Regions from separate parts of the Pectobacterium atrosepticum genome, predicted to be linked through region 2. Evidence: predicted binding sites of a transcription regulator. Region 2 holds the regulator's gene; the other holds the start of a gene.

Region 1 (16,094 bases), 300 kb from region 2:
TTATCCAGGCGTGCAAGATTACATGGAGCGGACGCGCCAACAGGCGGCGGAGCATGGCTATGTGTCTACATTGGATGGCCGCCGTCTCTACCTGCCCGATATCCATTCTCGTAATGCGATGGCGCGTAAAGGTGCGGAGCGTGCGGCGATTAATGCCCCGATGCAGGGGACAGCAGCTGACATCATCAAGAAAGCGATGATCGCGATTGACGATTGGCTACAGAAAGACACGCCGTTGGTGAAGATGATCATGCAGGTTCACGATGAACTGGTTTTCGAAATCCACGATTCAGTTATTGAAGAATCTATTAGTAAAATCAAGATATTAATGGAAGGATGTATGAAATTGAATGTCCCGTTGCAGGTAGATATCGGTACAGGCATGAACTGGGATCAAGCACATTAATGGCCGATTCTTGCGCTATTTCTGTAATTAAATAACAGTATTGTGTGACCTGGTTTAACTTTGTGTAATCGATAACCATTTTGTATGAAAGTAAACAACAAAAAAGCCTTTGTTCCCGTGAAAAAATAGGGTAGAGTTAAAGACGTAGGGTACAGAGGTAAGATGTTCTATCTTTCAGACCTTTTACTTCACGTAATCGGATTTGGCTGAATATTTAGCCGCCCCGCTCAGTTTTGAGCGGGGCGTTTTTTATGGGTTTTATCCAAGTTTTTTAACCTGAAAACGCCAGTAACTGCCTAACAGATAGTAACGTGTCAGCACGATTTTTGGTGTGAAAAGAACGTCTCTGGTGGGTAATCATCGCGGGAAAGTGGGGGGCGTGATGTGAGTAATGACACCCGTGCATCACGCGAAAGGATTATTCAGCGTCTTGTTCTTCTTCAATGTGTTGCAATGTGCTGAACCAGTTATCCAATTTCTGCTGTAGTTTATCGACGCCGATTTTTTTCAGTGACGAAAATGCCTCGACCTGAATATCACCCATAAATGGCAAAACAGCCTCGCGAACCATATTCAACTGTGCCTTACGTGCGCCTGAAGCTAGTTTATCGGCTTTGGTCAGCAGCACTAAGACTGGAAGCTTGACATCGACTGCCCACAGAATCATTTGCTGATCGAGGTCCTTCAGCGGATGGCGAATATCCATCAGTACAACCAGACCCTTCAGGCTGTTACGCTTTTGCAGGTATTCACCGAGCGCACGTTGCCACTTGATCTTCATTTGCTCCGGCACTTCGGCATAGCCATAGCCGGGAAGGTCAACTAAACGCACGCCTTCGGCCACTTGGAACAGATTGATCAACTGGGTACGGCCCGGTGTCTTACTGGTTCGTGCCAGACTCTTCTGGTTGGTCAGCGTGTTCAGCGCGCTGGATTTTCCGGCGTTAGAACGCCCAGCAAAGGCCACTTCAATACCGTTATCGGTTTCCAGGTGGCGAATATCCGGAGCGCTGATGATAAAACGCGTCATGTGGTAGTTATATTGCTGGGTCACGATCGTTATCTCTATCTGGATCTCTGTCTGGTTGGGGATTATACCTGTAACTGACAATAAAGGCGGCTTTATCTGCCCCAAAGTGCAGCAGACTGATGTGAAAAGAAAAGCTCAGTCGTCTGATATGGGCGCTTTTTTATTACCCAGCTTTCTGCTAGATTCCGCCGCACTTCCCTTATATCTGTGTACCTGAGAACAACATTATGAACCGACCTGTCAAAGGGGTTGCCGATAAGGCAGAAAAATCCAAAGTAAAAAGAAAAACCCGCGAAGAACTGGAGCGTGAAGCGCGTGAGCGGAAAAGAGATAAAAAACATCGTGGTCATTCAGCGGGTAGCCGAACTCAGGAAAAAGCGTCTACCGATCAGAATTCTGGCCAACGTAAAGTAGCCGATCCACGTATCGGCAGTAAAAAGCCTGTACAGCTTGGCGTGTTGGATAGCGCCATCGTTAAACCGAAGCCTAAGTCGAAGCCTTCTGAGCCTGTGGAGAAAGTTGTTGCTGCCAAGCCGACGATGTCACCGGAAGAAGAGCTGGCAATGTTAGAAAATGATACGCGTCTGGATGCATTGCTGGATCGTCTGGATAGTGGCGAAACGCTGAGTGCCAAAGATCAGTCATGGGTTGATGAAACGCTGGACCGTATCGACATCTTGATGGAAGAACTTGGAATCGAGCTGGGTGATGATGACGAAGAAGAGCAACAGGAAGACATGTTGCAGCTTTTAAAACGTAATAACCCGAAAGACGCGCTCTAATCAATGAAATGGCTGTTTCTGCTCCTGATATTGCTGGTTACGTTTTATCTGCTCTGTCTGTTCAGTAAACTATGGCTATTGTCGAAGCGTAAGCACAGATTGCATCGCGCCCTGTTTAACGGGCGCGTGAATCAAGTTCGACGCCCAAGACAAAAACGCCGGGAGCGTTTTTGAACGTCACAACGTGACGGCCTTTTAGGGCGAGTCTCAGGGATGAGACGAGTAGCAAAACGCCGGGAGCGTTTTTGAACGCCATTTTTTGGTGATCTGAAGGAGGGGAAGGATAACCCACCGAGTAAAAACTGTAAGGAGTGAGCGAATATGTCGATACCGTCCGTTGACTGGGATCTGGCCCTGATTCAAAAATATAACTATTCTGGGCCGCGTTATACGTCTTATCCCACAGCGTTAGAATTCAGTGAAGCTTATGATGAGCCCGCGTTTCAGCATGCCATCGCCCGTTACCCACAGCGACCGCTGTCGCTGTATATCCACATCCCTTTTTGCCATCGGCTGTGCTATTTCTGCGGCTGTAATAAGCTGGTTACGCGGCAGCAGCATAAAGCGGATGAATACCTTGATGTGCTTGAGCTGGAAATTCGCCAGCGTGCGCCGCTATTTGCAGGACGAACGGTAACCCAATTGCATTGGGGCGGCGGTACGCCAACCTACCTGAATAAATTACAAATTAGCCGGCTAATGTCGCTGTTGCGCGAGCTGTTCTCTTTTTCTGAGCAGGCTGAGCTGTCGCTTGAAGTCGATCCGCGGGAAATTGAACTGGACGTCCTTGATCATCTGCGTGCTGAAGGGTTTAACCGCCTTAGCATGGGGGTGCAGGATTTTAATAAAGACGTTCAGAAGCTGGTCAATCGTGAGCAGGATGAAGACTTTATTTTTGCCCTCATTGAGCGGGCGAAGGCGCTTGGCTTCACCTCAACCAATATTGATTTGATTTACGGTCTGCCGAAACAAACGCCGGAAAGCTTCGCTTTTACGCTACAGCGCGTTGCTGAATTAAGTCCGCATCGGCTTAGCGTTTTTAACTATGCGCATTTGCCCAGCCTGTTTGCGGCACAGCGCAAGATTAAAGACGCGGATTTGCCGAGTGCGGAGCAAAAGTTGGATATTCTGCAACAGACGATTGGATCGCTGACGCAATCGGGCTACCAGTTTATCGGTATGGATCACTTCGCTCGCCCGGACGATGAGCTGGCGGTGGCCCAGCGGGAAGGGACGCTGCATCGCAATTTCCAGGGCTATACGACGCAGGGCGATAGCGATCTTGTCGGTATGGGCGTTTCAGCGATTAGTATGATCGGTGATAACTATGCCCAGAACCAGAAAGAGCTGAAACAGTATTATGCGCAGGTCAAAGACAAAGGAAATGGCCTGTGGCGTGGGTTACAGCTGACGCGTGATGATTGTCTCCGCCGCGATGTGATTAAGACGCTGATTTGTAATTTCCAACTCAGCTATGCGCCGATTGAAGCGGAATATGCCATCGACTTTAAAACCTACTTTGAGCAGGATTTAGCGTTATTGGCACCGCTGGTGGCTGATGGGCTAGTCGATAGTCAGGAAGACGGGCTGGCTGTAACGCCGAAAGGACGTTTGCTGATCCGCAATATCTGTATGTGTTTTGATGTTTATTTACGTAGCAAGCTTAGAACGCAGCAATTTTCCCGCGTGATTTAACCAAAAAAACAGCCAGTCGATGTTAGTACCGACTGGCTGTTCTCAAACGTTTATACCCGTCATACTTCAAGTTGCAGGTGTGTTGGCTGCGTTCACTCACCCGAATCACTTACCTGAGTAAGCTCATCGGGATTCCTTCTCTTGCTGCCTTCCTGAAACTCGAATTATTTAGGGTATATAGGATCAACTAAAGAAGTTAATCAGTGCAGCACACAAAACGGCGGCAATAGCAGCCTGCGGCGAATGGCTTGCCGCAGAGCCAATTTCAGCGCCATGTGTTGCAACGGAAATCAATGAGTCCAGCATGGTGTTCCTCCCGAATCAGCGACACGATCATACTGCTGACTCGAGGCAAGTAAAGGACAAATTAATGACAATTTCGTGCGCCAGATTGTATTTTTTATCACCAGTTTGTTTGTTAACAATTGGATAATAAAAAAGCAATCTCACTACTCCATTCCCAGCTCTTTTAGTTTACGCGTCAGAGTATTTCTACCCCATCCCAGTAACCTTGCGGCTTCCTGTTTATGTCCCTGCGTATGTCGTAATGCTGTCGTAAGCAGCGTTCTTTCCATTTCTGGTTGTGCTTCCGCCAGCAGGTTTTGATGACCGGAACGCAGCGCACGATCGGCCCATTGTGCTAATAGCGTTGCCCAACTGTCTGGCAAAATATGCACGGTAGAATCGGGCGCAGTGGTCTCGAACAGCTCAGGTGGCAGATCCTGAATCAGCACCTCCTGGCCCGCGGCCATGACCGTCAACCAGCGGCAGGTGTTCTCCAATTGGCGAACGTTGCCAGGCCACGGTAAACGGGTTAGTGCCGTTTCCGCTTCTGGATGCAAATTCTTCGGTTCGACACCCAACTCTTTGGCCGTGGCCTGCAAGAAATAACGCGCCAGACGGGGGATATCTTCCCGACGCTCACGCAGCGGCGGCAGATGAACGCGGATCACGTTCAGGCGGTGAAACAGGTCATCACGGAATTTACCTTCCTGCACGCGCTGTTCAAGGTTTTGGTGTGTTGCCGCGATAATGCGGACATCCACCTTCACCGCGGCATAGCCGCCAACGCGATAAAACTGCCCGTCGGCCAATACGCGCAACAGACGTGTTTGCACGTCTAGCGGCATGTCGCCGATTTCATCCAGAAACAGCGTACCACCATCGGCCTGTTCAAAGCGGCCCTGACGAATTTGGTTTGCGCCCGTAAATGCGCCTTTCTCATGACCAAACAATTCTGATTCGATCAGGTCTTTAGGAATTGCTGCCATATTCAGGGCGATAAAAGGGGCTTTGGTGCGCGGACTGTGACGATGCAGGGCATGCGCCACCAGTTCTTTACCCGTTCCCGATTCGCCGTTAATCAGTACACTGATCGATGAGCGAGACAGGCGGCCAATGATGCGAAAGACATCCTGCATCGCAGGTGCTTCGCCGATAATGTCCGTTGTCGGGCCATTGATCGGCTGGTTGCGTACCGGCTGTTGCTGTTCCAGATAATGGCTGATCGCGCGCTCAGCCAGCGCGACAGCTTCATCAATATCAAACGGTTTCGGCAAATAGTCGAACGCGCCCTGTTGATAAGCACTGACGGCGGCATCCAGATCGGAATGTGCCGTCATAATGATGACCGGGAGCATCGGGTGGCGCTGTTTGATTTGCTGTAAGAGCGCCAATCCATCCATCCCTGGCATGCGGATGTCGGACAGCAGAACGTCAGGCGTTTGTGTCGCCAGCGCATGCAGTACCTGATTTCCGTTCTCAAACGTTGCGCAGGTTAAACCCGCACCAGCAAGCGCGCGCTCAAGCACCCAACGGATGGAGCTATCGTCATCGACAATCCAGACTATCCCTCGTTGCATTGTGAACCTCACTGGCGAATAGGCAGGTAAACCGAGAATTCGGTGTGTCCTGGCCAACTGTTAAATTCAATTTTACCGGAGTGCTGGTCGATAAGACTGCGGGCGATGGAAAGCCCTAAACCGGTTCCCCCTTCGCGTCCGCTCACCATCGGGTAAAACAGTGTGTCCTGTAGTTGAGCAGGTACGCCGGGGCCATCATCTTCCACGTCAATACGTGCGGCGAGACGGTAGCGCACGCCGTGTAAAGTGAGCTGAAAAGCCGTGCGGGTACGTATCGTAATCGTCCCGCCTTCCTCGCCCAGCGCCTGTAGCGCATTGCGGGTAATATTCAGCAAAACCTGTTCAATCTGGTCGGGGTCGTGCGTCAACTCTGGCAGGCTGGGGTCATAATCTTTTACCAGCGTCACGTTATTTGGCTTTTCCAGCGAGACAAGTTGGCAAACGCGTTCGGCGACCTGATGGATGCTTTGGGTGACGTGCAGGCCAGGCTGCTGTGGCCCGAGCAGGCGATCAACCAGATTACGCAGGCGATCCGCCTGTTCGATGATGACCTTGGTATATTCCGTCAATGCTGGGTCGGGCAATGCCTTGGCAAGTAACTGTGCAGCACCGCGCAACCCGCCAAGCGGATTTTTTATCTCATGCGCCAGGCCTCGGACCAAATCACGGGCGGCCTGCTGCTGCGCATGTTGAAGCTGCTCCTGACTGAGACGGCGCTGATTATCCATCGGCGCCATCTCCAGTAAAATAAAATCGTTCTGTACCCGCTGAGCGGTGAGCGACATGATGTGCGCTTTGCCATCCACGACGAGCGTGACTTCGTTATCCGTAAAACCTTGCCCTGAATCCAGACTTTCACGCAGTAAATCGATATTCAGAGAAAAATATCCCAGCAAGTCTGGCAGCGGTGTGCCGGATAATTTACGCGAGCTTTGTGCCAGTAATTGCTGTGCTGCCGGGTTGGAATAGTGAATCGCTAGATCGTTATCCAGCAATAAGATGCTGTTTATCAGAGAATTTAGGATCTGCCCAGCATCGGGCAGCGTGCCTGTTGCCATAATGCAGACTCCCGCACCAGCATGGTGCATTGTAGTGTGGATGATGAATGTTACGTCGCAGCGGCCAATGCCGGTGGTGAAAAAAGCCCATCCAAAGATGGGCTGAGGCGTTTCCACGGCAACAAGAACAAACTTCTTAGTATTCTGTTGTTTATCGGCGATGGCCGGGTATCAGCACACCCAACCACACCGAGGTATACCCGTCATACTTCAAGCTGCTTGTGCGTTGGCTTCTCTTACTCACCCCAGTCACTTACTTGTGTAAGCTTCTGGGGATTCGTGCGGTTGCCGCCTTCACGCAACTCGAATTATTTAGGGTATAAATAAGATGCTTTCGTTATTACACGCTGTAGTACAGTTCGAACTCAACTGGGTGTGGCGTCATACGAACGCGGTCAATCTCAGGTTTACGCAGTTCGATATACGCTTCGATAGCGTCGTCGGTGAACACGCCACCACGGGTCAGGAACTCGCGGTCTTCGTTCAGTGCAGCCAGGGCCTCGTCCAGAGAACCTGCAACTTTTGGAATCTCTGCTTCTTCTTCCGGCGGCAGGTCGTACAGGTTTTTGTCCATCGCATCGCCAGGGTGGATTTTGTTGATGATGCCGTCGAGGCCAGCCATCAGCAGTGCAGCGAAGCACAGGTACGGGTTAGCTGCTGGGTCTGGGAAGCGCGCTTCGATACGACGTGCTTTCGGGCTAGCAACCACTGGGATACGGATTGAAGCAGAACGGTTACGGGCAGAGTAAGCCAGCATAACAGGTGCTTCGTAGCCTGGGACCAGACGCTTGTAGGAGTTGGTGGTTGGGTTCGCCAGGGCGTTGATGGCTTTAGCGTGCTTGATAACACCGCCGATGTAGAACAGAGCCATTTCAGACAGGCCGCCGTATTTGTCGCCAGCGAACAGGTTAGTGCCGTCTTTAGACAGAGACATGTGGCAGTGCATACCAGAACCGTTATCACCGAACATGGGTTTTGGCATGAAGGTCGCTGTTTTACCGTAGGCGTGAGCCACGTTATGCACGACATATTTGTAGATCTGAATTTCGTCAGCTTTTTTGGTCATGGTGTTGAAGCGGGTAGCCACTTCGTTCTGACCAGCGGTAGCCACTTCGTGGTGGTGAGCTTCAACAACCAGACCCATTTGCTCCATGGTCAGACACATAGCAGAACGGATGTCCTGTGATGAATCGACAGGTGGAACTGGGAAATAGCCGCCTTTCAGGCCTGGACGGTGACCTTTGTTACCACCTTCGTATGCTTTACCGGAGTTCCAGTAGGCTTCGACATCGTCGATAGCAACATGGGAACCGGAAGTGCTGCTGCCGAAACGGATGTCATCAAACAGGAAGAATTCTGGCTCAGGCCCGAACAGGACGGTGTCGGCGATACCGGAAGAACGCAGGAAATCTTCCGCACGTTTCGCGATAGAACGCGGGTCACGGTCATAGCCTTGCATGGTGCCTGGCTCAAGGATGTCACAACGAATGATCAGCGTGGTATCTTCGAAGAACGGATCAATCATCGCGGTGCTGGCATCTGGCATCAGAACCATGTCTGACTCGTTAATACCTTTCCAGCCGCCAATCGAGGAACCATCAAACATTTTACCTTCTTCGAAGAAGTCGGCATTGACTTGATGAGCCGGAATGGTGACGTGCTGCTCTTTACCTTTAGTATCCGTGAAGCGTAAATCAACAAACTTCACTTCGTGCTCATTCAGCATCGTCAAAACATGTTCTGCGGACATACTTGGTTCTCCCGATTGGTCATTTATCGTCGTGGAACGAATATCGTTGTGGATTGATGTTGTTGCCGTGAGTAGACTAAAGCTAAAAGTGTGCCAACTTTTTAAATTCGTGCAATGTGTTGCCCCTTGGGGCTTTCTCACGGAAACCCACTGCACCATTATAGTCTAAAGCACCAAGTTGGTGCTTCGTATGTGAATTATTGCACTTATTTGGTGCATTCATGTTCGCTTGTAGCGCTTTTGCACCGTGAAAGGGATCACAAAGCAGGCAGCTCTAGGTTGTTTATCATAGATGCTTGTGATCTTGTTTAGTCCCTCGATTAATACGTGTACAATAGCGCGCTATTTCTAAATGCCTGAGGCAAAGCTGTGATCGAAAATTTGCGTAACATCGCCATTATTGCGCACGTTGACCATGGGAAAACCACCCTGGTTGACAAGCTGTTGCAACAATCCGGAACGTTCGGTGAACGTGTCGAAGCAACTGAGCGTGTGATGGACTCCAACGATTTGGAGAAAGAGCGTGGAATTACTATCCTCGCAAAAAATACCGCCATTAATTGGAAAGACTACCGTATTAACATCGTAGATACCCCGGGACACGCCGACTTCGGCGGCGAGGTTGAGCGTGTTATGTCGATGGTTGACTCGGTACTGCTGGTTGTTGATGCGATGGATGGCCCTATGCCGCAAACTCGTTTCGTGACCAAAAAAGCGTTTGCCAACGGTCTGAAACCTATTGTGGTTATCAACAAAGTTGACCGTCCTGGTGCGCGTCCTGACTGGGTTGTCGATCAGGTATTCGACCTGTTCGTGAACCTGGATGCGACTGACGAGCAACTGGATTTCCCGATCATTTATGCTTCTGCGCTGAATGGTATCGCGGGTCTCGACCATAACGACATGGCGGAAGATATGACTCCGCTGTATCAAGCTATTGTCGATCACGTTTCTCCGCCTCTGGTTGAGATGGATGCGCCGTTCCAGATGCAGATCTCTCAGCTGGACTACAACAACTATGTTGGCGTTATCGGTATCGGCCGTATCAAGCGCGGTAAAGTTAAGCCTAACCAACAAGTTACTATTGTTGATAGCGAAGGCAAAACCCGTAACGGTAAAGTCGGTAAAGTTCTGACTCACCTGGGTCTGGAGCGTATCGACGCTACCGAAGCGGAAGCAGGCGATATCATCGCGATTACCGGTTTGGGCGAGCTGAACATTTCCGACACCATCTGCGATCCGCAGAATGTCGAAGCGCTGCCAGCACTGAGCGTGGATGAACCTACCGTTACCATGTTCTTCAACGTCAATACCTCACCATTCTGTGGTAAAGAAGGTAAGTATGTGACGTCGCGCCAGATTCTGGAGCGTCTGAACAAAGAGCTGGTGCACAACGTTGCCCTGCGTGTTGACGAAACCGAAGACGCTGATGCGTTCCGTGTTTCTGGCCGTGGTGAATTGCACCTGTCAGTTCTGATCGAAAACATGCGTCGTGAAGGCTTTGAACTGGCCGTATCTCGTCCAAAGGTTATTAACCGTGTTATTGACGGTCGTAACCAAGAGCCGTTTGAAAACGTTACGCTGGACATCGAAGAACAGCACCAGGGTTCAGTCATGCAAGCCATGGGTGAGCGTAAAGGTGATGTGAAAGACATGATCCCAGATGGCAAGGGTCGTATCCGTCTGGATTACCTGATCCCTGCTCGTGGTCTGATCGGTTTCCGTACCGAATTCATGACCATGACGTCTGGTACTGGTCTGCTGTACTCCACTTTCAGTCACTACGATGACGTGCGTCAGGGTGAAATCGGTCAACGTCAGAACGGCGTGCTGGTCTCTAACGGTCAGGGTAAAGCAGTCGCGTTTGCGCTGTTCAGCCTGCAAGATCGCGGTAAGCTGTTCCTCGGACACGGTGCAGAAGTGTATGAAGGCCAGATCATCGGTATTCACTCACGTTCTAACGATCTGACCGTAAACTGTCTGACCGGTAAGAAACTGACCAACATGCGTGCATCAGGTACTGATGAAGCAACCACGCTGGTTCCGGCTATCAAAATGTCTCTGGAACAAGCGCTAGAGTTCATTGATGATGACGAATTGGTTGAAGTTACGCCGCAGTCTGTTCGTATTCGTAAGCGTCATCTGACCGAAAACGATCGTAAGCGCGCGAGCCGCGGCAGCAAAGACGTCTAATTTCAGACTGATTTGTATTGTCACGCAACAGGGCACCTTCGGGTGCCCTGAATTTTATGCGCTTTCTTCCACTTTAACCTTTCCTTATATTTCCTCCCTGTTCAGTTTCGCCATTTCCCGCTACAGTGAAAATCCTACGATTACGTCAGGAGGTGGCTGCCATGCTGTATATCTTTGATTTGGGTAATGTTGTCATTGATATTGATTTCAAAAGAGTATTGGGCGTCTGGAGTAATCTGAGCAGCGCGCCGCTCGCGACGCTGCAAGAGCGCTTTGTCATGGGCGAAGCGTTTGAACAGCATGAACGGGGCGAAATCAGCGATGAAGAGTTTGCCACCAGACTGTGTCAGGAAATGGGCATCGCCCTGAGCTTCGAGCAATTCACCGCTGGCTGGCAGGCTATTTTTGTCGCGTTGCGCCCTGAAGTTATCGACATCATGCAGCGTCTGCGTCAGGAAGGGCACCGCGTGGTGATTTTGTCGAATACCAATCGCCTCCACTGTTCACACTGGCCTGCGTTATTCCCAGAGGTGGCGACGGCTGCCGACAGACTCTATTTGTCGCAAGATATTGGATTACGTAAGCCGGAATTGGCGATTTATCAATATGTCCTGACGCAAGAAGGCGTTACGCCAGCACAAGCCGTGTTTTTTGATGATAATTCCGCGAACGTCGACGCCGCACAGAGCCTAGGCATTCACAGCATTCTGGTGACCGATCGTCAGGTGGTAACGGACTTTTTTGCTATGCAGGCAACAACGGCCAAAGCATGATTTATATCGCAGGGGCGGACATAGTCCCTATTGGGAATGAGAACATCAGGAGTAGCTGGGTTTTATGATTGCGCTAATTCAGCGGGTTTCCAGTGCCAGCGTTACGGTAGAAGGCAATATCATTGGGGAAATCGATAAGGGTTTGCTGATCTTGCTGGGCGTTGAGCAAGGCGATGACGAACAAAAAGCCACGCGACTTTGCGAACGTGTGTTGGGCTACCGGATATTCGCTGACGATGACGGGAAAATGAACCTCAATGTGCGTCAGGCTGGCGGTAATGTGCTGGTGGTTTCTCAATTTACGCTAGTGGCTGATACGCAGCGTGGCATGCGACCTGGGTTTTCCCGTGGAGCGCATCCCTCAGAGGCCGATCGTCTCTATCAGTATTTTGTCGAGCAGTGTCGTGAGCAAGGTGTTCACACGGAAACGGGGCAATTTGCCGCGGATATGAAAGTGGCATTGGTGAATGATGGCCCTGTGACGTTTTGGCTGCAAACATAATGTTGGCTACAACCGTATTGTAAAAAGCGTAATTGTCGTTGCCGTTCCGTGTATAAGTTTGTCAGCGGTTTGATTTTATGAGCCATGGTGCAATAAAGCATCATCGGCATAGAGGAAGGGTTATGTATCATTTGAGAGTACCTGAAAGCGCTGAAGACCTGGATGCGTACTATCAATTTCGCTGGGAAATGCTGCGTAAACCTCTACACCAGCCACTAGGCTCTGAGCGTGATGCCTATGATGCGTTGGCACACCACCAAACCGTGGTCGATGAACAGGGGAGGCTGGTCGCAATTGGGCGTCTTTCTATCAATGCGGATAATGAGGCTGCAATCCGCTTTCTAGCCGTTCATCCCGATCTGCGGGGGAAAGGGTTAGGAACACTGCTTGCGATTACTCTGGAGTCTGTCGCGCGTCAGGAAGGCGTCAAGCGCGTAGTCTGTAGCGCTCGCGAAGACGCAATGGACTTCTTCTCCAAACTAGGTTTTGTTAATCAGGGGGAGATTTCGGCGCCACAAACGACGCCAGTACGGCATTTCCTGATGATCAAACCGGTGGCGACGCTAGATGATATTTTGCATCGTGCTGACTGGTGCGGGCAACTGCAACAGGCCTGGTACGATCATATCCCTTTGAGTGAAAAAATGGGTGTGCGGATAAGCCAGTACACTGGGAAAAAATTTATCACTACCATGCCTGAAGCGGGTAATCAGAACCCGCATCACACGCTTTTTGCTGGCAGCATGTTTTCTCTCGCAACGCTCACGGGTTGGGGATTGATCTGGTTGCTGCTGCGTGAACGGCACCTTGGTGGAACGATCATTCTGGCGGATGCGCATATTCGTTACAGTACGCCAGTAAGTGGCCGACCGAGCGCGATTGCTGATTTGGGGTCGCTGAGCGGCGATCTGGATCGTCTTGCGCGTGGGCGTAAGGCGCGCGTGCAGTTAAACGTAGAGCTGTTCGGTGATGACAATAAAGGGGCGCTATTTGAGGGGGTTTATATCGTGCTGCCAGCTCAGCCGGATGCGCCATTAGAAGAGGGGGGATCGGAAGTTGATTAACCCGCGGCTGCGTATTATGACGTTATTCTCATCCGTACATCACTCTTCGCGCTAACCAGCAGTACCTCGTGATATCCATATATCGTCTTAGTAAACTCCGTGATTTTCACGGGGTTTATCTTAATGCCGATCGTTTAAGGATCGAGATACTGGGTGCTACCACGGTGCGGGGCATCCCTGCGGGAGCCTCATCACCGTGTTTCCCCCTAACACTATACTTAAGTGGCCAGTATGAGTGTTTACTCTGTTGTTTCAGCACGCTATGACACAGTGGACGCTTTGCTCGTCCGTATTTTGAAAACGAAATATTTATTGCGCTTCTGTCACGGCTCCCTGATGCATTTGCTGCCTGATCGGATGGTCGTTGCTATCCACGCCTTGCAGCGTACCGTTTAACGTCGGCTTCAGCGGTGTATCGGCGGCAAGCCGCCCATTCAACTGCAATTGCAAATTCGTGTTGCCTGTCGGTGCGGTTGTGGGTTCTGGCCATCCCCAGCGCGTCAGTACATCCAGCGGTACAGCGCGCCCTGTCAGCGACAGGGAAAAATTGCGAGCCGGTTGCTGATTGATGGTCGCCTTGGCATCCAGCATGCCATTTTGCGTAAATGCGCTAAGTTCGTTAATGGCGATCTGATTATCGTTGGCCACTAGCGCTATCGAAGGGCGGCGAACATCGACTTTATTGAACGTTGCGTTGCTGGCATTAAGATTCAACGATCCCGTCCACATTCCCCATTGGTGGTTACGAGCCAGCAGCAAATCGCTGCCGTAGCCATCCAATGCGGTTAGCTGGAAAGGAAAATCTGGGTTGATATCGATTAGCAGATTGCGATTCGCCGTGAATTTTCGCACATTCACTTCTGCCAGCCATGATGGAAGCGTCGCTTGCCAGCGTTGACGCCAGTCACCGGGGAGCGTGTACTCCATCCCTGCGACAACAAATTCATTTAGCTGTAGACGACGATTATTACGCTGCCAATTGCCATTGGTTCGCAGTAGACCGCCTTCCCAGCGGGTAGAAAACTGCTTGATGTTAATGCCCGCCGGCGACAAATCCAGATTTACGATAGGGTCGATAAGGTGCATGTTGCCGTTCACAATGTCGGTGGCATTGAACGACAGCGTTCCCCCTTCACTTTGCCAGTCATTCTGTTTAAACGTGACATTTTGCAGGGCAACGTCAAGGTCGATAAACGCCCATCCCGGCCCTTCAATTCGGGCATCAATCAGGTCAAAGCGGTTAACCGTAACAGAGGGAAGTTCGGTGACGGGCTGCCAGAAAGCTTCCGGCGTTCTCTGCGTTTGCAAACGAACATTACTTAGTCGTAGGCTACCGACCTGCCAACTGCCATCTTCTGCACGGCTGGCGTTGCCCGTTAACTGTCCCTGAGCGACATCAGCGCCGAAGTTGCTCAGAATCAGCTGGTTGTGGTTGATTTCACCCTGAACCAATACCTGACTGGCGGGAATATCGTTGAGTTCGAGTGAACGGGCGCTGAGCTGGAACTGCCCTTGTTTGCCTAGTAGATAGCCCGCTTCGGGCTGCCACGGCATAATGCCGCCGTTGATCTGTTGACCATTCAGACGCCAATCACCGTCCTTTGCCTGTAATGCCATTGTACGCAGCTGTAGCACATCGGCTTCGATAGGGAGTGTGGCGGCCTGCGAGGAAAGGTTCAGCGTACCGCCTTCCAGTTCCAGACTGGCAAAATGGCGCGGTTCGGTAACTTGGCGCGCGCTAAACCCTGCTGAAACCTGCTTTGCAGTGAGTGTCGGCGGTTGGTTTTTCTGGCCAAAACTGACATCGGTGAGTTGGATATGATCGGCTGTTGACCAGTCATGATTAATTTTGCCCAGTGATAACTGGTAGTCGGTGTTCTGGTTCACCCAATTACTCACCCAGCCTGCTGCCCAACTGGTTTGCAGTAATACGTATACGACCACCAGCGCTAAAAAAGCCAGCAGCAGCAGGGTCAGCAATAATTTCCCGATAAATTTCATCGTGTCAGTCCATGCCAATCGTCAGGGAGAACTGTTCTTATGCCGCAATTTCCCTGAAGGCTCAATAGGTAATGCTGTTACAGACAGTAAAAAGCGAGCGGTGTTGCATCACCGCTCGCTTTTACATGAACTGAACAGGAATTATTGCGTGCTGGCGCTATTTTTCTTCGTGTGGGAAGACGATATTCAGCACGATTGCCGTAATCCCGCCAGCGGCAATACCGGAAGACAGCAATGTTTTAATCCAATCCGGTGCGAATTGCAGAATCAATGGCTGCTGTGATACACCAAGACCGACAGCCAGTGACAGCGCAATAATCATGATAGCGCGACGGTTCAGCGGCTCACGGGACACAATGCGTACTCCTGATGCCGCGATCGTACCAAACATCACGATAGTCGCACCGCCCAGAACGGGCTCTGGAATATGCTGTACAAATCCGCTAACGGCAGGGAATAGCCCCAGTGCGATCAGCATCAGCGAAACCACAAAACCGACATAGCGGCTGGCAACACCGGTAAGCTGGATAACGCCGTTATTCTGGCCGAAGCACGAATTAGGGAAGGTATTAAACACGGCAGACAGGCATGAGTTCAGGCCATTAGCCAGCACGCCGCCTTTTAAGCGTTTCATGTACAGCGGGCCTCTGACCGGCTGCTCTGAAACGTCAGAGGTAGCGGTGATGTCACCGATGGTTTCTAACGACGTCACCATGAAAATCAGCATCAGCGGGATTAACAGGTTCCAATCAAAGCCTAAACCGTAATACAGCGGCGTGGGCACCATGATGACCGTATCGTGTGGCGCAGGCGCGCTTTCCGGCAGCATTCCCATCAACCAGGCACCTAGATAACCCACCGCCATGGCAATCACCAGCGACGCGACGCGAAGGTAGGGGTTACGCTGGCGGTTAAGCAGAATAATCACCACCAACACCGCACCCGCTAATAGCAGGTTCTTGGGTGCGCCGAAGGTGT
Region 2 (16,094 bases):
TCACACTATGTAGATAAGGTGATAATAAGCATCCATAATATAGCCTATCCGGTGATACCGAGTGGAACATTGTCCGCTCAAGGCTCCCCAATAATTATTTATCCAATATATAGCCTAAATAATTCGAGTTGCAGGACAAAAACGGCAAGGTGTTTTTGAACAGAGCTTGCGCTGACCCCGAAGGGGTGAGGCCATCAGGCCGAATAACGCGGCAAGCGAGGGACAAATTCGTCTGGAACGAATTTGACCAGCCAACGGCTGGCCTTCGGTGAGAGACAGGATGTCTCTCATTTCATCCCGATGAGCTTACACAGGTAAGTGATTCGGGTGAGTGAACGCAGCTAACGCACATGCAGCTTGAAGTATGACGGGTATAGAGTAATACGCTGATTCCCCATCGTTAGTCAGTCCCTGCTGACATCGCTACTCATCAGTTTAACGCTATCCAATCCGTTGGCCGTCAGCCTGCGGGATGAAGCGCTTTTGTCGATGCTGAACGTCAGCACTACGCTGCGTTATTGCACCACATAATTGACCATCCGGTAGCACACTTGCTCGCTACCGCTATCTACTAGAAAAAAGGAAAAGAGGATGAGTTCACTCCCGGTTATGGTGCTGTTCGGGCTGTCATTTCCCCCCGTATTTTTTGTCTTGATGGTGTCGCTGACCCTATTTTTTGTTGTGAACCGTCTGCTGCAACCGACGGGTATCTATGACTTCGTTTGGCATCCTGCGCTGTTTAACAGCGCGCTGTTCTGCTGCTTGTTCTATTTACTGTTCCGTTACGGTCTGTGAGGCGTCTGTGAAAAGTTTCTTTTTAACCTTGTTTAGGCAGCAGGCCGCGCTGACCAAAAAACTGAGTCGTGTGGTCATCACGCTGGTGATTGTGCTGTGTGCGATTGTGGCCATTTTTCGTGTCTGGGCGTTTTATACCGAATCGCCCTGGACGCGAGATGCCAAATTTACGGCGGATGTGGTGGCGATCGCGCCGGACGTCAGCGGGTTGCTGACCGACGTTCGTGTCACGGACAATCAGTTGGTGAACAAAGGCGATGTGCTGTTTGTCATCGACCAGCCGCGTTACCACCAGGCCGTGGCGCAGGCGGAAGCCGATGTTGCTTACTATCAGGCGCTGGTGACGGAAAAACGCCGGGAATCAGGACGTCGTGCGCGGCTGGGCGTCAGTGCGATGTCACAGGAAAATATCGATCAGTCCAACAATGCGCTAGAAACCGCAACGCACCAGCTTGCTAAAGCGCAGGCGGTAATGTCTCTGGCGAAATTGGAGTTGGATCGTACCGTGGTACGCGCGCCTGCTGACGGCTGGGTCACCAACCTGCATGTGCAAAGCGGCGAGTTCATTGAACGCGGTAATACGGCGGTCGCGCTGGTGAAGAAGGATTCGTTTTACCTGCTGGCGTACATGGAAGAGACCAAGCTCGAAGGCGTTCGCCGTGGCTATCGTGCGGAAATCACCCCGCTGGGTAGCGAAAAGATATTTTACGGCACCGTTGATAGCGTGGCGGCTGGGATAAATAACAGCAGCAACAGTGCGAATACTAAAGGCCTGGCTAACGTAGATTCTAATCTGGAGTGGGTGCGTTTAGCGCAGCGCGTGCCGGTAAAAATTCGCCTCGATCGGCAAATGGGCGACCTCTACCCAGCTGGCACGACGGCGACTGTGGTGGTTACTGGCGAGCAGGTCAACAATGACAAAAAGCCTTCGCCACTTATCCGCCTTCTTTATCGCCTGCGTGAGTTTGGCTAAGTGAGGCGATGATGAAAACCTCGTCATTAACAGGATCCTTGTTCTTTACAACACCGAAGTTTGCGCGCCTTCGCTTCGCTTTCAAACTGAGCTTTGCGATTGTGCTGTCCCTGTTTCTGGGTTTCCACCTACAGCTGGAAACCCCGCGCTGGTCGGTTCTCACCGCGGCGATTGTCGCTGCTGGCCCCGCATTTGCTGCAGGTGGCGAGCCGTTTTCCGGTGCAATTCGCCATCGTGGTATGTTACGTATTATTGGGACTTTTATTGGCTGTATTGGTGCACTTGTCATCATTATCGCTACCGTTCGTGCGCCTGTGGTAATGCTGATGCTGTGCTGTATTTGGGCCGGCCTCTGTACCTGGGTTTCCTCGCTGGTTAAAGTCGAAAACGCCTATATATTTGGGCTGGCGGGTTATACCGCGCTGATTATCATTGTCTCTACGCAGGGAACGCCGCTGCTGACGCCGCAGTTCGCTGTGGAGCGCTGTAGCGAGATTGTGCTGGGCATCGTCTGCGCCATTCTGGCGGATTTGCTGTTCTCACCACGATCGATCAAGCAGGATGTTGACCGTAGCATCGGTGAACTGCTGGTGGATCAGTATCGGTTACTGCAACTCAGCATGAGCGGGACGGAGAAAGAAGCGATAGATGCGGCATGGCATGCGTTGGTGCGCAAAACGACCGCGCTCAGCGGTATGCGCAGTAGCCTGATGCTGGAGTCCTCGCGCTGGCAGAACAGCAATCGCCGCTTAACGTCGTTGCATACGCAATCGCTCATGATGATCACTCAGGTGTGTGAAACTTACCTGATTTTGCAGGATGTCCCGACCCCTGTAAAAAGTAGCCTGAAGATGGTGTTGGATCAGCCTGTTGAGTCATTGCGGGATGTGCATTGCCGTGTGAAAGCATTGCGTCACCTGATCGCTGCTGACAGCCGTGACGTGCCGCCTACGTTGATCGATTGGGTTGGCGCGGCGACGCGCTATCTGCTGCTGGCGAAGGGTGTGCAGGCCAACGGACGCCTCAACACGATAGAAGCTGACGTGCTGAACAGTGATGTAGAAATTAAAGCGCCCTCGGCGGAAACTCATCACGCCATGATTAACGGTTTACGCACCGGTGTGGCGACGGCGCTAGGCTGCCTGTTCTGGCTCAGCACTGGCTGGACGTCTGGCAGCGTGTGTATGGTGATGATTGCGGTGGTGACGTCGCTTGCCATGCGTTTGCCAAATCCACAGATGATGGCGAAGGATTTTCTTTTTGGAACGATCTATGCGCTGCCACTGGGTGCGCTGATGTTCATGTTTATCATGCCGTCAACGCAGCAAAGTATGCTGCTGCTGTGTCTGAGTCTGGGGGGGATGGCTTTCTTTCTCGGGCTTGAAGTACAAAAGCGTCGGCTAGGCTCGCTGGGTGCATTGGCCAGTACGATCAATATCCTGGTGCTGGATAACCCGATGACATTCAACGTTAGCCAGTTTTTGGACAGCGCGATCGGCCAGATCATCGGCTGCTTTCTGGCGCTGATGGTGATCATGCTGATCCGGGATAACACCAAGGCGCATACGGGGAGAACGTTGTTGAATCGCTTTGTGTATGGTGCGGTTTCGGCACTGACCACCAACAGAGCGCGGCGCAAGGAAAATCACTTGCCTGCGCTGTATCAACAGCTTTTCCTGCTGCTGAACCGCTTTCCTGACGACATTGCCAAGTATCGCCTTGCCCTGTGGCTGATCATCATGCACCAACGTCTGAGAACGCTGGATATTCCGCAAAACGCTGCGCTGTCTGCTTTTCATCGCCAGATTCGTGCAACGGCGGAGCAGGTGATTTCAGCCCGACGCGATGCTACGCGCAGCCGCTATTTTGCGCAGCTGTTGGATGAACTTGAACGTTATCAGCAGATGCTGACAGAACAGCAGCTTCCCCCGAGCGTGACTGCGCCCGTGGGTCGATTGACTGGGATCCTGCGTGATTATCAGCATGCGCTGAGCAACTAATGTTAATGGACGAGACAGCGCGACCAGTCGAACGATTAATCCGAGAGTGGCGCAGGCCGTGTTCATCACTTCTATACTGAATTATCCATAGCTTCCCTCAGAACGTAAGGGAATATGACCATTTTCAGGAGGTAACACGATGTCAGGAAACCATTTACAGGATCATGAACTGTTTAAAACGGGCTACTTCGTTGCGGGGAAGTGGCAGCAGGGCGCAGCCACTTTCGAGGTGGTGAATCCGGCGACGGGTGAGTCTATTGCCCGTGTAGCGAAAGCGGGAAAGAAAGAGACGCAGGCGGCGATTGACGCTGCCCATGCCGCATTCCCCGCCTGGAAGCGTAAAACCGCGAAGGAACGTTCTGAAATTCTGTATCGCTGGTACGAGCTGATTCTGGAGAATAAACGCTATCTGGCGGAGTTGATGACCGCCGAGCAGGGCAAACCGGTGCAGGAAGCCGAAGGCGAAGTCGTTTATGCGGCGAATTTCATTCAGTGGTTTGCTGAGCAGGGAAAACGCGTCAACGGCGAAATTATTCCCCCCGCCAAGCCCGGTTCGAAGATTTATGCCACGCGTGAACCCGTTGGCGTCGTTGTTGCGATTACGCCGTGGAATTTCCCGCTGGCGATGTTGACGCGTAAGTTAGGACCGGCGCTGGCGGCGGGGTGTACCGGCGTGATAAAACCCGCGAACAACACGCCGCTGTCTGCATTTGCACTGTTGGCGCTGGCACAACAGGCGGGCGTACCGGATGGTGTACTCAACGGTGTCGCGGGCGATACGCAGGCGATTAGCGATACCGTCATGGCGAGCGATAAAGTACGCAAAATCTCCTTTACTGGCTCAACGGCAGTAGGGAAAACGCTGGTGCGCAACGCCGCCGACACCATGAAGAAAGTGTCGATGGAACTGGGTGGTAACGCGCCTTATATCGTGTTTGATGATGCGGATATTCAGGCCGCGGTGAAAGGCGCGATCGCTAACCGCTTTCGTAATGCAGGTCAGGTTTGCGTCAGCGCCAATCGGTTTTATATTCAGGACGGCGTCTATGATGAGTTTGTTTCCCTGCTTGCGGAAGAAGTGAAAAAGCTGAAGGTCGGCAACGGTATGGATGACGGTGTCGTGCTCGGCCCACTGATTGACGAGGCTGCTGTCGAGAAGGTGGAAAAACACGTCAATGATGCGGTGGAGAAAGGCGGCAAGGCGCTTGTTGGCGGTAAACGACACAAGCTGGGCCACAGCTTTTTTGAACCGACAGTGATTGTTGACGCTAACGAAGCGATGCTGCTTGCGCAGGAAGAAACCTTTGGCCCGGTTGCCCCGTGTTTTCGTTTCAAAACGGAAGAAGAGGTGATTCAACGCGCCAACAATACGCCGTTTGGTCTGGCGGCTTATTTCTACAGCCAGAATTTGCAGCGTGTGTTCCGCGTGGCAGAAGCGTTGGAGAGCGGCATGATTGGCATTAACGAATGTGCCGTTTCGACTGAGCTTGCGCCATTTGGCGGCGTGAAAGAATCGGGGCTAGGCCGCGAAGGCTCTGTACTGGGGCTAGACGAGTTTCTGGAAGTGAAAACCTGGCACGTGGGCGGGTTGTGATCTGAATGGATGTCGCGATCTGAATTGATCGTGAACGCAATGAGATACAGGTAATACACGGGATGAGTGAATTATTACTCCTCATCCCGTTATCGCCGTTAGTTTGTGGTTTCAGCCAGCTCACGCAGATATTGGAAGATCTGACGTGCGGCTTTCGGCGGTTTGTTAGCCGCTTTTTCTTTCTGCGCGTTGCGCACCAGAGAACGCAGCTGCTGACGGTCGGCATGTGAATACAGTGCCAGAATCTCTGGAATCACATCGTCTCCCTCGGTAATCAGGCGGTCGCGCAGTTGTTCCAGTTTGTGGAATAATGCCACCTGCTGATTATGACGGTTGTTCAGCTTATCCAGCGCGATTTGGATTGGTTCTGGATCGCGGGCGCGCAACAACTTACCAATCAGCTGTAGCTGACGGCGGCGGCCTTCTCTCGTGATCCGCTGCGCTAGCTCCACTGCCGCACGCAGATCGTCGTCCAGTGGGATCTTTTCCAGGGCATTTTTGCCCAGATCAACCAGTTCCGCACCGAGATCTTTCAGCGCTTCGGCATCGCGCTTTATTTCGCTTTTACTGACCCAGATAATTTCATCATCTTCGTCGTCTTCTTGATTATCCGGGACGTCATTCAGCCAGTCTTCGGGTTTTTGTTTCATGGTTGGCTCCTAAAAAGTGTCCAGGAGCAATTCTTAACGCTACGCGTAGCGGCTCCGGGATGGTGAACAGCGTGCCCACCAGAAAAAAGAGGCTGATACTAACAGGTTTGGGCTTTGTGCGAAATTGTCCGTAGATCCTGTTAGACTAGAAAGCATTATGCTACACCATTTTTATGCTCGTCATACTTCAAGTTGCCTATGCGTTGGCTACGCGAAGTATTTAAAGTATACCTCCCCTTTGTGCTTGTTGCGGGGATGATGATGGTGAGCTTTCTTCCACTCATTATGGCAGAACAATGACGATAACTACTCAGGTTGCAGAGCAGCGTAAAGCGCTGGAACTCGCGGTTGCTCAGGCGCTGGAACTGGCGAGTGCCGGTTCTGATGCGGCAGAAGTCGCGGTGTCAAAAACGACGGGGATTAGCGTCAGTACCCGTTATGGTGACGTTGAAAATGTCGAATTCAACAGCGATGGTGCCTTGGGCATCACGGTTTATCATCAACAGCGTAAAGGCAGTGCATCGTCTACCGATCTCAGCCCAGATGCGATAGCGCGTACCGTTCAGGCCGCGCTGGATATTGCGCGCTATACCTCTGTCGATCCTTTTGCTGGCCCGGCGGATCGCGATCTTCTGGCGTTTGACGCGCCGGATCTGGATCTGTTCCATCCAACCGAACTGGATGCGGATCGTGGCATTGAGTTAGCGGCTCGCGCAGAGCAGGCTGCATTACAGGCTGACAAGCGTATCACCAACACCGAAGGCGGCAGCTTTAACAGTCACTACGGCGTTAAGGTGTTCGGCAATAGCCACGGCCTGCTGAAAAGCTACTGCTCCAGCCGTCATTCCATGTCCAGCTGCGTGATTGCCGAAGTTAATGGCAATATGGAACGGGATTATGCTTACACCATCGGCCGTGCGCTGGAGGATTTGCGTAGCCCTGAATGGGTGGGCGAAGAGTGTGCGCGCCGGACGTTATCCCGGCTGTCACCGCGTAAACTGCCAACCATGCAGGCACCGGTGATGTTTTCTGCGGAAGTGGCAACGGGCCTGTTTGGTCATTTGGTTGGTGCCATCAGCGGCGGCAGCGTTTATCGTAAATCCACTTTCCTGCTGGATAAACTGGGCCAGCAGATTCTGCCAGAGTGGCTGACGATTGAGGAACATCCGCACCTGTTGAAAGGGCTGGCTTCTACGCCGTTCGATAGCGAAGGTGTGCGGACGCAGGCGCGTGACATTGTGAAGGCTGGCGTGTTGCAGACTTGGCTGATGACGAGTTATTCCGCGCGTAAACTGGGGATGCAGAGCACCGGCCACGCTGGTGGTATCCACAACTGGCGGATTGCCGGACAAGGTTTGGATTTCAACGGTATGTTGAAGCAGATGGGCAAAGGCCTGTTGGTGACCGAACTGATGGGACAAGGTGTTAGCGGTGTAACGGGGGATTATTCCCGTGGGGCATCCGGTTTCTGGGTCGAAAACGGCGAAATTCAGTATCCGGTCAGCGAGATTACGATCGCGGGTAACCTGAAAGACATGCTGCGTAATATTGTGACGGTGGGGAACGATATCGAAACCCGAAGCAATATCCAGTGTGGTTCCGTGTTGCTACCAGAGATGAAAATCGCAGGGGAATAAACCTGGCTTGCATGAGTAACCGTCGCCGTCGGCAGTGTCCGACGGCTGTTACTCTATAGCATTTCTCCGGCTTAGCGGTGGTACTCGCCTGCGGCTTCTGGCTGATAGAGTAGTTCTAGCACTTCAATTCGCGTTTCTTCACCGTTTGGCAGTTGCCAGGTGATAGCGCTTCCCACATGCATTCCCAATAGTGCTGCGCCCAGCGGAGCCATCACCGACAGCGGTTCTTTACTGTCCTTCACAGCGGCTGGATAAACCAGCGTGCGAATATGCTCTTCATTGGTATTCAGATCGCGGAAACGCACCCGACTATTCATGGTGACGACATGTGAGGGAATCGATGCTGAAGGCAGAATTTCTGCCCGATCCAGTTCGTCATTCAACGCCTGTGCGATATCGCTGTCCGCAAAGGCGGGCTGCTCCAATAACTTATCCAGACGTTCTGCATCCAATTCACTGATTGTCAGGTTAGGTTTCGTCATACTCCTCTCCAGTTGATGTTTTCAGATGATATAAAAATAACCCCCCGCGCCCAGAGGAGCAGGGGGTATAAGAAAATATGATATTAGGGATAGTAGGAGGTTCGGGGGGGAAAGTGAAGCGATCCTTGTCACGAAGGCCTGTTGATAGCCTGCTAAGGAAATGGCTAGTCTTCGTCGAACCCCGCTTCGAACAGCCCGATGACGGCAGCAAGCGCCTGTTCTTCGTCTTGGCCAGTGGCTTCTACTTCGATGAGTCGGCCTTTGGCCGAGTCCAGCATCAGCATGGCAATCACGCTACTGGCTTCCGCTTCGGTGCCGCTGTCATTGCGCAGTATCACTTCCGCATCAAAGCTCTGCACCAGCTCGAACAGCTTCATCGCTGGGCGAGCATGCATACCCAGCTTGTTTTTAATTTCAACCGTTTGCCGGACTGTCATTGGTTACCTTGTTGTACTGGTTTGCCGACTATCACGAAGGTTTCCGTTTTTCCAGCGTACGGTGGCGTGACTGTACGTTCTTACCGCGTGAGCGGAAGTAGTCTGCCAACTGCTCAGCGACGTACACTGAACGGTGTTTACCGCCAGTACAGCCAATGGCGACGGTCAGATAGCTACGGTTATTGGTTTCCAGCATCGGCAGCCACAGTTCTAGATAGCTGCGAGTCTGGTAGATGAAATTGTGAACTTCGGTATGTCGGTCGAGGAAGGACGCAACGGGCTTATCCAGACCAGTCATCGGGCGCAGTTTCGGATCCCAGTGCGGGTTTGGCAGGAAGCGCACGTCAAAGACGTAATCGGCATCGATAGGAATACCATGCTTGAAGCCGAACGATTCGAACACCATCGTGAGCTCGCGTTCTCGCTTGCCGAGCAGCCGTGTGCGCAGCATCTCGGCCAGTTCGTGCACGGACATCTCTGAGGTGTCAATAATCAGATCGGCGCGTGAACGCAGCGGTTCCAGCAGATCACTTTCTTCATCAATCGCGCTTTCCAGTGACAGGTTCTTACTGGACAGCGGGTGCAGGCGACGGGTATCGCTGTAGCGACGAATCAGCGTATTGCGATCGGCATCCAGAAACAGTAGTTGAGGCGAGAAACTTGGTGGCAGTTGCTCCATGGCATGCTCAAAGATTTCCGGCGATTCCGGCATATTGCGCACGTCAATGCTGACAGCCGCGGAAATGTTACGTGCCGCAAGCGTATTAGCCAGTTCTGGCAATAGCACCACTGGTAGATTATCTACGCAGTAGAACCCCATATCTTCTAATGCGCGCAGGGCGACAGATTTCCCTGAACCTGAGCGACCACTGACAATCATCAGCACCATCTGACGAGTCCCCTCTGGCAATGTGATGGCGAATTTTCATTGCCGCTATTTTATATAAAGTGATGTAGAGCTAAAAAAATGACGGCTTAGCGCAAGGATTGCAAGCATTCTCTGACTCTACAGCGAATTGCCCGTCATCGTGAGTATGGCGATTATCCGGTTTAATCCGCTTCCGTCATAATCTGGTACAGCTCTTCATCGCTTTGCGCCGCACGCAGGCGTCGGCAAACCGTTTTATCCGCCAGTCGCTTGGCAACAAGCGACAGGGTGTGCAAATGGGTTTTACATTGTTCCGCTGGAACCAGCAAGGCAAAAAGCAGATCAACGGCCTGATTATCAATGGCATCGAAAGCGATTGGTTGCTCTAACTGAATGAAAACACCGATGGCGCCCAGCGCATTATCGTCTTCCAGCTTACCGTGAGGAATTGCAATGCCGCCGCCGATTCCCGTACTGCCCATACGTTCCCGCGTGAGAATGGCATCAAAGATAATCTGCGAAGGAATATTAAGCTGCTTAGCGGCCAGCTCACTGATAATTTCCAGTGCCCGTTTCTTACTCTGGCAGTGGACGGTGCTTCTGGTGCACTCAGGACGTAATACAGTGCTGAGTTGCAATACGGAATCGTGGCTCATTTTATTTTCACTTAACGACGCTTTCACTTCTGGTGATCCCGACCCACCTGTTAGATGGGCCGAGTTTGTTCCTTTGCTAAACGGCAAAGGAGAAAATTAGTGCTGCTTGAGTTTATCTTTATGCTTATTGAGCTGTCTCGCCAGCTTATCAATCAATAAATCTATCGCGGCGTACATATCTTCCGCTTCAGAGGTTGCATGCAGCTCTCCACCATTAACATGGAGCGTAGCCTCGGCAATTTGCTGAACTTTTTCCACTCTCAATACCACATTGACCTGATTAATCCGGTCAAAATACTGCTCTAATTTGGCAAATTTGCCATTCACAAAATCACGCAGTGGTTCAGTGATCTCGATGTGGTGTCCGGTAATGTTGAGCTGCATAGTGTCTTCCTTCTCTGTTGAGATCAAATCAGTTGTTTACGCTGATTTGATGGTGGGATAGATAAAGACTCTCGGTATTTTGCAACGGTACGGCGCGCCACGATGATGCCCTGATCGGAGAGCAGTGCCGTAAGCTTGCTATCGCTTAGTGGCTTCACGGGGTTTTCCGCTGCAATAAGCTTCTTCACCAACGCGCGAATTGCCGTTGACGAGGCTTCTCCACCGCTATCGGTATTTACGTGGCTGGAGAAGAAATATTTTAGCTCAAAAATGCCGCGCGGACTGTGCAGGAACTTCTGTGTCGTCACGCGTGAAATAGTGGATTCATGCATATCCACCGCCTGCGCGATGTCTGCCAGTACCATGGGCTTCATGAATTCTTCACCCTGATCGAAGAAATCCTTCTGTTGCTCGACGATACAGCGGGTCACTTTCAGCAACGTGTCATTGCGGCTTTCTAGGCTCTTGATGAGCCAGCGCGCTTCTTGCAGGTTGCTGCGGATAAATTGCCCGTCGCTGTCGTTACGTACGCTGTTGCCCAGAGCAGCATATTGCTGGTTAATCTGCAATCGGGGAACGCTATCGGTATTCAGTTCAACGGCCCAGATTCCCTGAACTTTGCGCACCAGCACGTCAGGAATCACGTATTCGGATTCACCGGTGTTGATCGACTGCCCAGGACGTGGATCGAGCGATTGGATCAGCGCTAGCGCTTCTTTCAGCACCTCTTCTTTCAGACGGGTAACGCGGATCAGGCTGCGGAAATCATGGTTGGCTAATAGATCGAGATGATCGCTGACGATCAGGCGAGCTTCGGCCAGACGCGGTGTGCTGTCGTCAAATTGGGAAAGCTGTACCAGCAGACAATCACGCAGATCGCGGGCGGCGACGCCAACGGGATCGAAGCGTTGCACGCGTTTAAGTACGGCTTCGACTTCTTCCAGCGTCACGTCGTCGTCACCGATGCTGTCGAGGATGTCCCCCAGCGGCACGGTCAGGTAGCCTGTATTGTCTACCGCATCGACGATAGAAGTCGCAATGGCCGCGTCGGTGTCTGAAAATGGCGTCAGCTCAACCTGCCACATCAGGTAATCCTGAAGCGTTTGCGTGGTTTCGCCTTGATAAATAGGGAGTTCTTCATCGCGATAGTCAGAGCCAGTGCCCGACGGCGTGCCTGCGGAGTAGATCTCATCCCAGGTGGCATCGAGCGGCAATTCTTCCGGCATGTCCCTTTGCTCAAGGGCTTCACCGGTATCCAGTGAATCGCTATCTGCCTTTTCAAATGACTCGATTTCGTCGTGCTGATCCGTTTGTTCGAGCAACGGATTGCTTTCTAGCGCCAGTTGAATCTCCTGTTGCAATTCAAGCGTGGACAGTTGCAACAGGCGGATGGCCTGTTGGAGCTGTGGGGTCATGGCCAGTTGCTGGCTAAGCCTGAGTTGCAAACCTTGCTTCATAAATCGCGCTAACGTCCCATAAGTACTGCAAAGAGAAAATATTACCCTATCAGAGTCGGAAGCCTTCGCCCAGATAGACGCGTTTCACCTGTTCATCGGCCAAAATTTCGGTCGGTGAACCGTGGGCGATTAGGTTGCCCTGACTCACGATATAGGCTCGTTCACAGACATCAAGCGTTTCGCGGACGTTATGATCGGTAATCAACACGCCAAGTCCGCTGTCACGCAGATGCTCAATGATTTTTTTAATATCCAGTACGGAGATCGGGTCTACGCCCGCAAACGGTTCATCCAGCAGGATGAATTTGGGATTCGCTGCCAGCGCCCGCGCAATCTCTACGCGGCGTCTTTCCCCACCGGACAGCGATTGTCCCAGACTATCGCGCAAATGAATAATATGGAATTCTTCCATTAGTTCATTAGCACGATCTTCCTGTTGCTCGGTCGTCAAATCTTTACGGATCTGTAACACCGCCATCAGGTTGTCATAGACGCTTAAGCGACGGAAAATAGAGGCTTCCTGCGGCAGATAGCCAATGCCGCGTAGGGCGCGTTCGTGCAGGGGGAGCAGGCTGATGTCATCGTCATCAATGACGATGCGCCCTTCATCACGTGGGACGATGCCGACGACCATGTAGAACGTGGTCGTTTTACCGGCCCCGTTCGGCCCAAGCAGGCCGACGATTTCACCGGAATTGACGGTGAGGCTGACGTTTTCCACGACCTTACGGCCTTTGTACGCCTTGGCCAAATTTTCTGCGGTTAATGTTGCCATAACTTATTCAGTGACCCGTGGTTGCGGTTGTTGAGAACGAGAAGGCTGACTCTTGTTCTCTTTATCCTGAAGCTGAGAAGGGACTAACACCGTCGTCACGCGTTTTCCTTTGTCGCTGGTCGCTTCCATCTGCTGTTGTTTCACCAGATAGGTGATGCGATCGCCTTTTACATTGCTGTCCTGTTGTTCCAGATAGGCATTGCCTGTCAGCACCAGAAAGTCGGTGGCCAGCTCGTAGCGGATTTTCTGTGCGTGACCTTTTACCGGTTTGCCGTTGTCCTGCATCTGATAGAACGTCACAGGGTTACCGTAACCTTCTACCACTTCACTGCCTTGCCCGCCCTGTGGGCGCGTCACGACGACCTTGTCGGCTTTCACTTCAATCGTCCCTTGCTTAACGACAACATTGCCGGTGAACGTCACCGTGTTGCCCTGCATGTCCAGAGATTGCTGTGCTGAATCAATGTGAATAGGTTGGTTGCTATCGCCCGTGACGGCAAAGGTGGAAATGCTGACGGCGAACAGCGAGCTGGCGATCAGGGTGTTACGCATCAGGTTATTGGTTTTGGATTTCATAAGAGGTTTTTACCTTTTCGATCAACTCGGCCGTTTTGTTACGCAGATTTCCGCGCATTTTCATTCCGCTTGAGGTAAAGCTGGTGCCGTACAGGGTGACTTCATCATCGGAAGAGACGTCCTGCGTGACCAGATTCACCTGGGCATTATTCGTTGTGATACGCTGAAGCTGCGCGTCTTTCGTTAGGCTATTCACCTCGACGTGACCGTACAGATAGAGCATCTTGTCTTTTGTCAGCTTGGCGCGATCGGCGCGTACTGACCAGGTTGCCGTGCCCTGTTCGTTGAACAGCGTGGCAACAGGGGTCGTAAACCAACTCAACTGCTCGTCGTTGAAATACTCTGCTTTTTCTGAAATCAGCCTGTAGCTCAGCTTACCCGCAGGGCTATATACCTGTGTGTTAGTCTTTTCACTGGTATAGACCGGCACGGCGGGATCGTTTGCATCTGGAGCCACTACCGTGTCGTCATCAGCAATATTCCAGCCGATGAGGATAAGCACCAATAGTGCCAGAAAAGCGGTCAGCCAACGCTTGGTTTTACTCATATTGACAACCCTTTGGCATGCTCCAGCTTGTCCTGCGAGAACAGAATCAAATCACATAGCTCACGTACTGCGCCACGTCCTCCCGCAATGCGGGTGACATAATCTGCGCGCGGTAACAGCAGCGGGTGTGCATCTGTCACAGCAACGCTCAGTCCGACCTGTGCCATCACAGGCCAGTCGATCATGTCGTCGCCGATATACGCGACCTGATTTGCTGTTACTGACAGTTTATCTAACAGATCGTTGAAGGCCAAAACCTTATCCGATTGCCCCTGATAAAGATGGTTAATGCCCAGCGTTTTACAGCGATCTTCCAGCAATTTCGCGGAACGCCCAGTAATAATGGCAACCTCAATGCCAGATGTCAGCAAGCAGCGAATGCCATAGCCGTCACGGACGTTAAAGGCTTTCAGCTCTTCGCCGTGGTTACCCATGTAAATCAGACCATCGGACATCACGCCGTCAACGTCGCAGATTAACAGGCGAACTTCACGGGCTTTATCCAGTACCTGCTGATCGACAGGTCCATAACAGGTATCGGTTTGCGCCCTGGTTTCACTCATTCACAATTATCCTTTCTTTTTAAACCACGCCAGCCCGCAACATATCGTGCATGTGGACAATACCGACCAGACGATCGTTTTCTGCCACCAGCACCGAGGTGATGTGGCGCGACTGCATTAGGTTGAGTGCATCCACCGCCAGCGTTTGCGGTGCGACCCGGATGCCGCCTGCGGTCATCACATCAGCAATGCGCGCGCTGTTCAAGTCTATATTCATGTCGAAGATGCGGCGCAGGTCACCATCAGTGAAGATGCCCTGAATTTTCATATCCGCCTCGCAGATTACCGTCATACCCAGATTTTTGCGCGTAATTTCCACCAGCGCATCACGCAGCGAGGCATCATGTGGGACATGGGGGATCTCGTCGCCCGAATGCATGATATCGCTGACGCGCAGTAAAAGTTTGCGGCCGAGTGCGCCACCGGGGTGAGAAAGGGCGAAATCTTCGGCGGTAAAGCCGCGTGCCTGTAGCAAGGCTACGGCCAGCGCGTCGCCCATGACCAGCGTCGCAGTGGTGCTGGTGGTGGGGGCCAGACCGAGCGGGCAGGCCTCCTGTGGGACGTGAACGCACAGGTGAATATCCGCCGCTTTACCCATCGTACTTTCTGGTGCGCTAGTCATGCAGATCAGGAACACTTTCTGGCGTTTCAGAACGGGAATTAGCGAGAGGATTTCATGCGATTCGCCAGAATTAGAAATGGCGATCACGATATCGTGCGGGGTTACCATGCCGAGGTCGCCGTGGCTGGCTTCGCCCGGATGAACAAAAAAAGCGGGGGTACCGGTGCTGGCGAAGGTTGCGGCAATCTTGCAACCGATATGGCCAGATTTGCCCATCCCCATCACCACCACTTTGCCCTTGCAGTGAAAGATATTTTTGCAGGCGAGGGTAAAATTGTCGTCAATGTACTGATCTAATTGCGCAAGGCCATCGCGTTCGATACTCAGTACCTGCTTGCCCGCCTGCTGGAAATCGAAGTGTGCTGGTAGTTCATGAGTCTTCTGTCGCGTGTGATCGGCTTGCAGTTCGTGATCGGATAGTGCACGGTCAGACTGCTGTTTTAGATGAGCATCTTGTTCAAACTGTGACATACCAATAGTCCTGATTATGATGAAAAACGGAACAACACCGTAAGGTAGGCGATAAACGCGCAGCATAATAATGCGCCTGCGCCCTGTCCTATACGGCGTTTTTTACTGAGGCAGAGTGCGGTTAACAGCACGCTTGCCGCCAGCATGACCCAATAGTCGCGCTGAAAAATCTGAGGATTTAGTGCGCCCGGCGAGAGCAGCGCGGGTACGCCCAGAACAATCGCGATATTAAAAATGTTTGAGCCAATCAGGTTACCCAGCGCGATATCATCTTCTTTCTTCAACGTTCCTACGATAGCGGTAGCGAGCTCAGGCAGACTGGTGCCAATCGCCAATATCGTCAGCCCGATAGTCAATTCGCTGACATCGAAGTAGCGTGCAATAACGGTGGCGTTATCCACCACCATACGGGCCGCCATGGGTAAAATAATCATGCCGAGAATCAGCCACAGCACGGCAACCATCTGATTGCTGTCGTCCTGCGGGAGTTCCGCCAACTGTTCGCGAGTCAGGCTATCACCACCTTCCCGCTGTGCCTGTTGTGCCATGCGAAGTATCAACACCAGACATAGAATGGCGGCAAAGAGCAGCATCATGCCGTCGGCGC

The links. The regulator sigma-54, encoded in region 2, starts transcription at its own class of promoters, with help from an activator protein. The targets are predictions, from matches to a motif close to GTTGGCACANNTTTCGCTNT.
Region 1: a site for sigma-54 is predicted at 8,662-8,681, ahead of glnA (glutamate--ammonia ligase). Genes of this name have one in related genera too.

The regions. Positions count from the first base shown of each region.
Region 1 covers NZ_CP009125.1:28,107-44,200, forward strand. Annotated here, with positions in the region: gene polA (DNA polymerase I) at 1-406, shown strand, start outside; gene spfP (small protein SpfP) at 569-616, shown strand; gene yihA (ribosome biogenesis GTP-binding protein YihA/YsxC) at 825-1,463, opposite strand; gene yihI (Der GTPase-activating protein YihI) at 1,664-2,218, shown strand; gene hemN (oxygen-independent coproporphyrinogen III oxidase) at 2,540-3,913, shown strand; gene GZ59_RS23360 (YshB family small membrane protein) at 4,097-4,219, opposite strand; gene glnG (nitrogen regulation protein NR(I)) at 4,363-5,775, opposite strand; gene glnL (nitrogen regulation protein NR(II)) at 5,784-6,833, opposite strand; gene glnA (glutamate--ammonia ligase) at 7,174-8,583, opposite strand; gene typA (ribosome-dependent GTPase TypA) at 8,953-10,776, shown strand; gene yihX (glucose-1-phosphatase) at 10,938-11,549, shown strand; gene dtd (D-aminoacyl-tRNA deacylase) at 11,614-12,051, shown strand; gene fabY (fatty acid biosynthesis protein FabY) at 12,174-13,115, shown strand; gene GZ59_RS00180 (AsmA family protein) at 13,425-15,116, opposite strand; gene GZ59_RS00185 (nucleobase:cation symporter-2 family protein) at 15,274-16,094, opposite strand, start outside.
Region 2 covers NZ_CP009125.1:329,057-345,150, forward strand. Annotated here, with positions in the region: gene aaeX (p-hydroxybenzoic acid efflux pump operon protein AaeX) at 592-795, shown strand; gene aaeA (p-hydroxybenzoic acid efflux pump subunit AaeA) at 803-1,768, shown strand; gene aaeB (p-hydroxybenzoic acid efflux pump subunit AaeB) at 1,780-3,768, shown strand; gene GZ59_RS01505 (NAD-dependent succinate-semialdehyde dehydrogenase) at 3,908-5,362, shown strand; gene yjgA (ribosome biogenesis factor YjgA) at 5,461-6,012, opposite strand; gene pmbA (metalloprotease PmbA) at 6,309-7,649, shown strand; gene rnk (nucleoside diphosphate kinase regulator) at 7,721-8,131, opposite strand; gene npr (PTS phosphocarrier protein NPr) at 8,296-8,568, opposite strand; gene rapZ (RNase adapter RapZ) at 8,600-9,457, opposite strand; gene ptsN (PTS IIA-like nitrogen regulatory protein PtsN) at 9,619-10,092, opposite strand; gene hpf (ribosome hibernation promoting factor) at 10,189-10,476, opposite strand; gene rpoN (RNA polymerase factor sigma-54) at 10,500-11,933, opposite strand; gene lptB (LPS export ABC transporter ATP-binding protein) at 11,983-12,708, opposite strand; gene lptA (lipopolysaccharide ABC transporter substrate-binding protein LptA) at 12,712-13,284, opposite strand; gene lptC (LPS export ABC transporter periplasmic protein LptC) at 13,265-13,831, opposite strand; gene kdsC (3-deoxy-manno-octulosonate-8-phosphatase KdsC) at 13,828-14,394, opposite strand; gene kdsD (arabinose-5-phosphate isomerase KdsD) at 14,414-15,487, opposite strand; gene GZ59_RS01575 (calcium/sodium antiporter) at 15,502-16,094, opposite strand, start outside.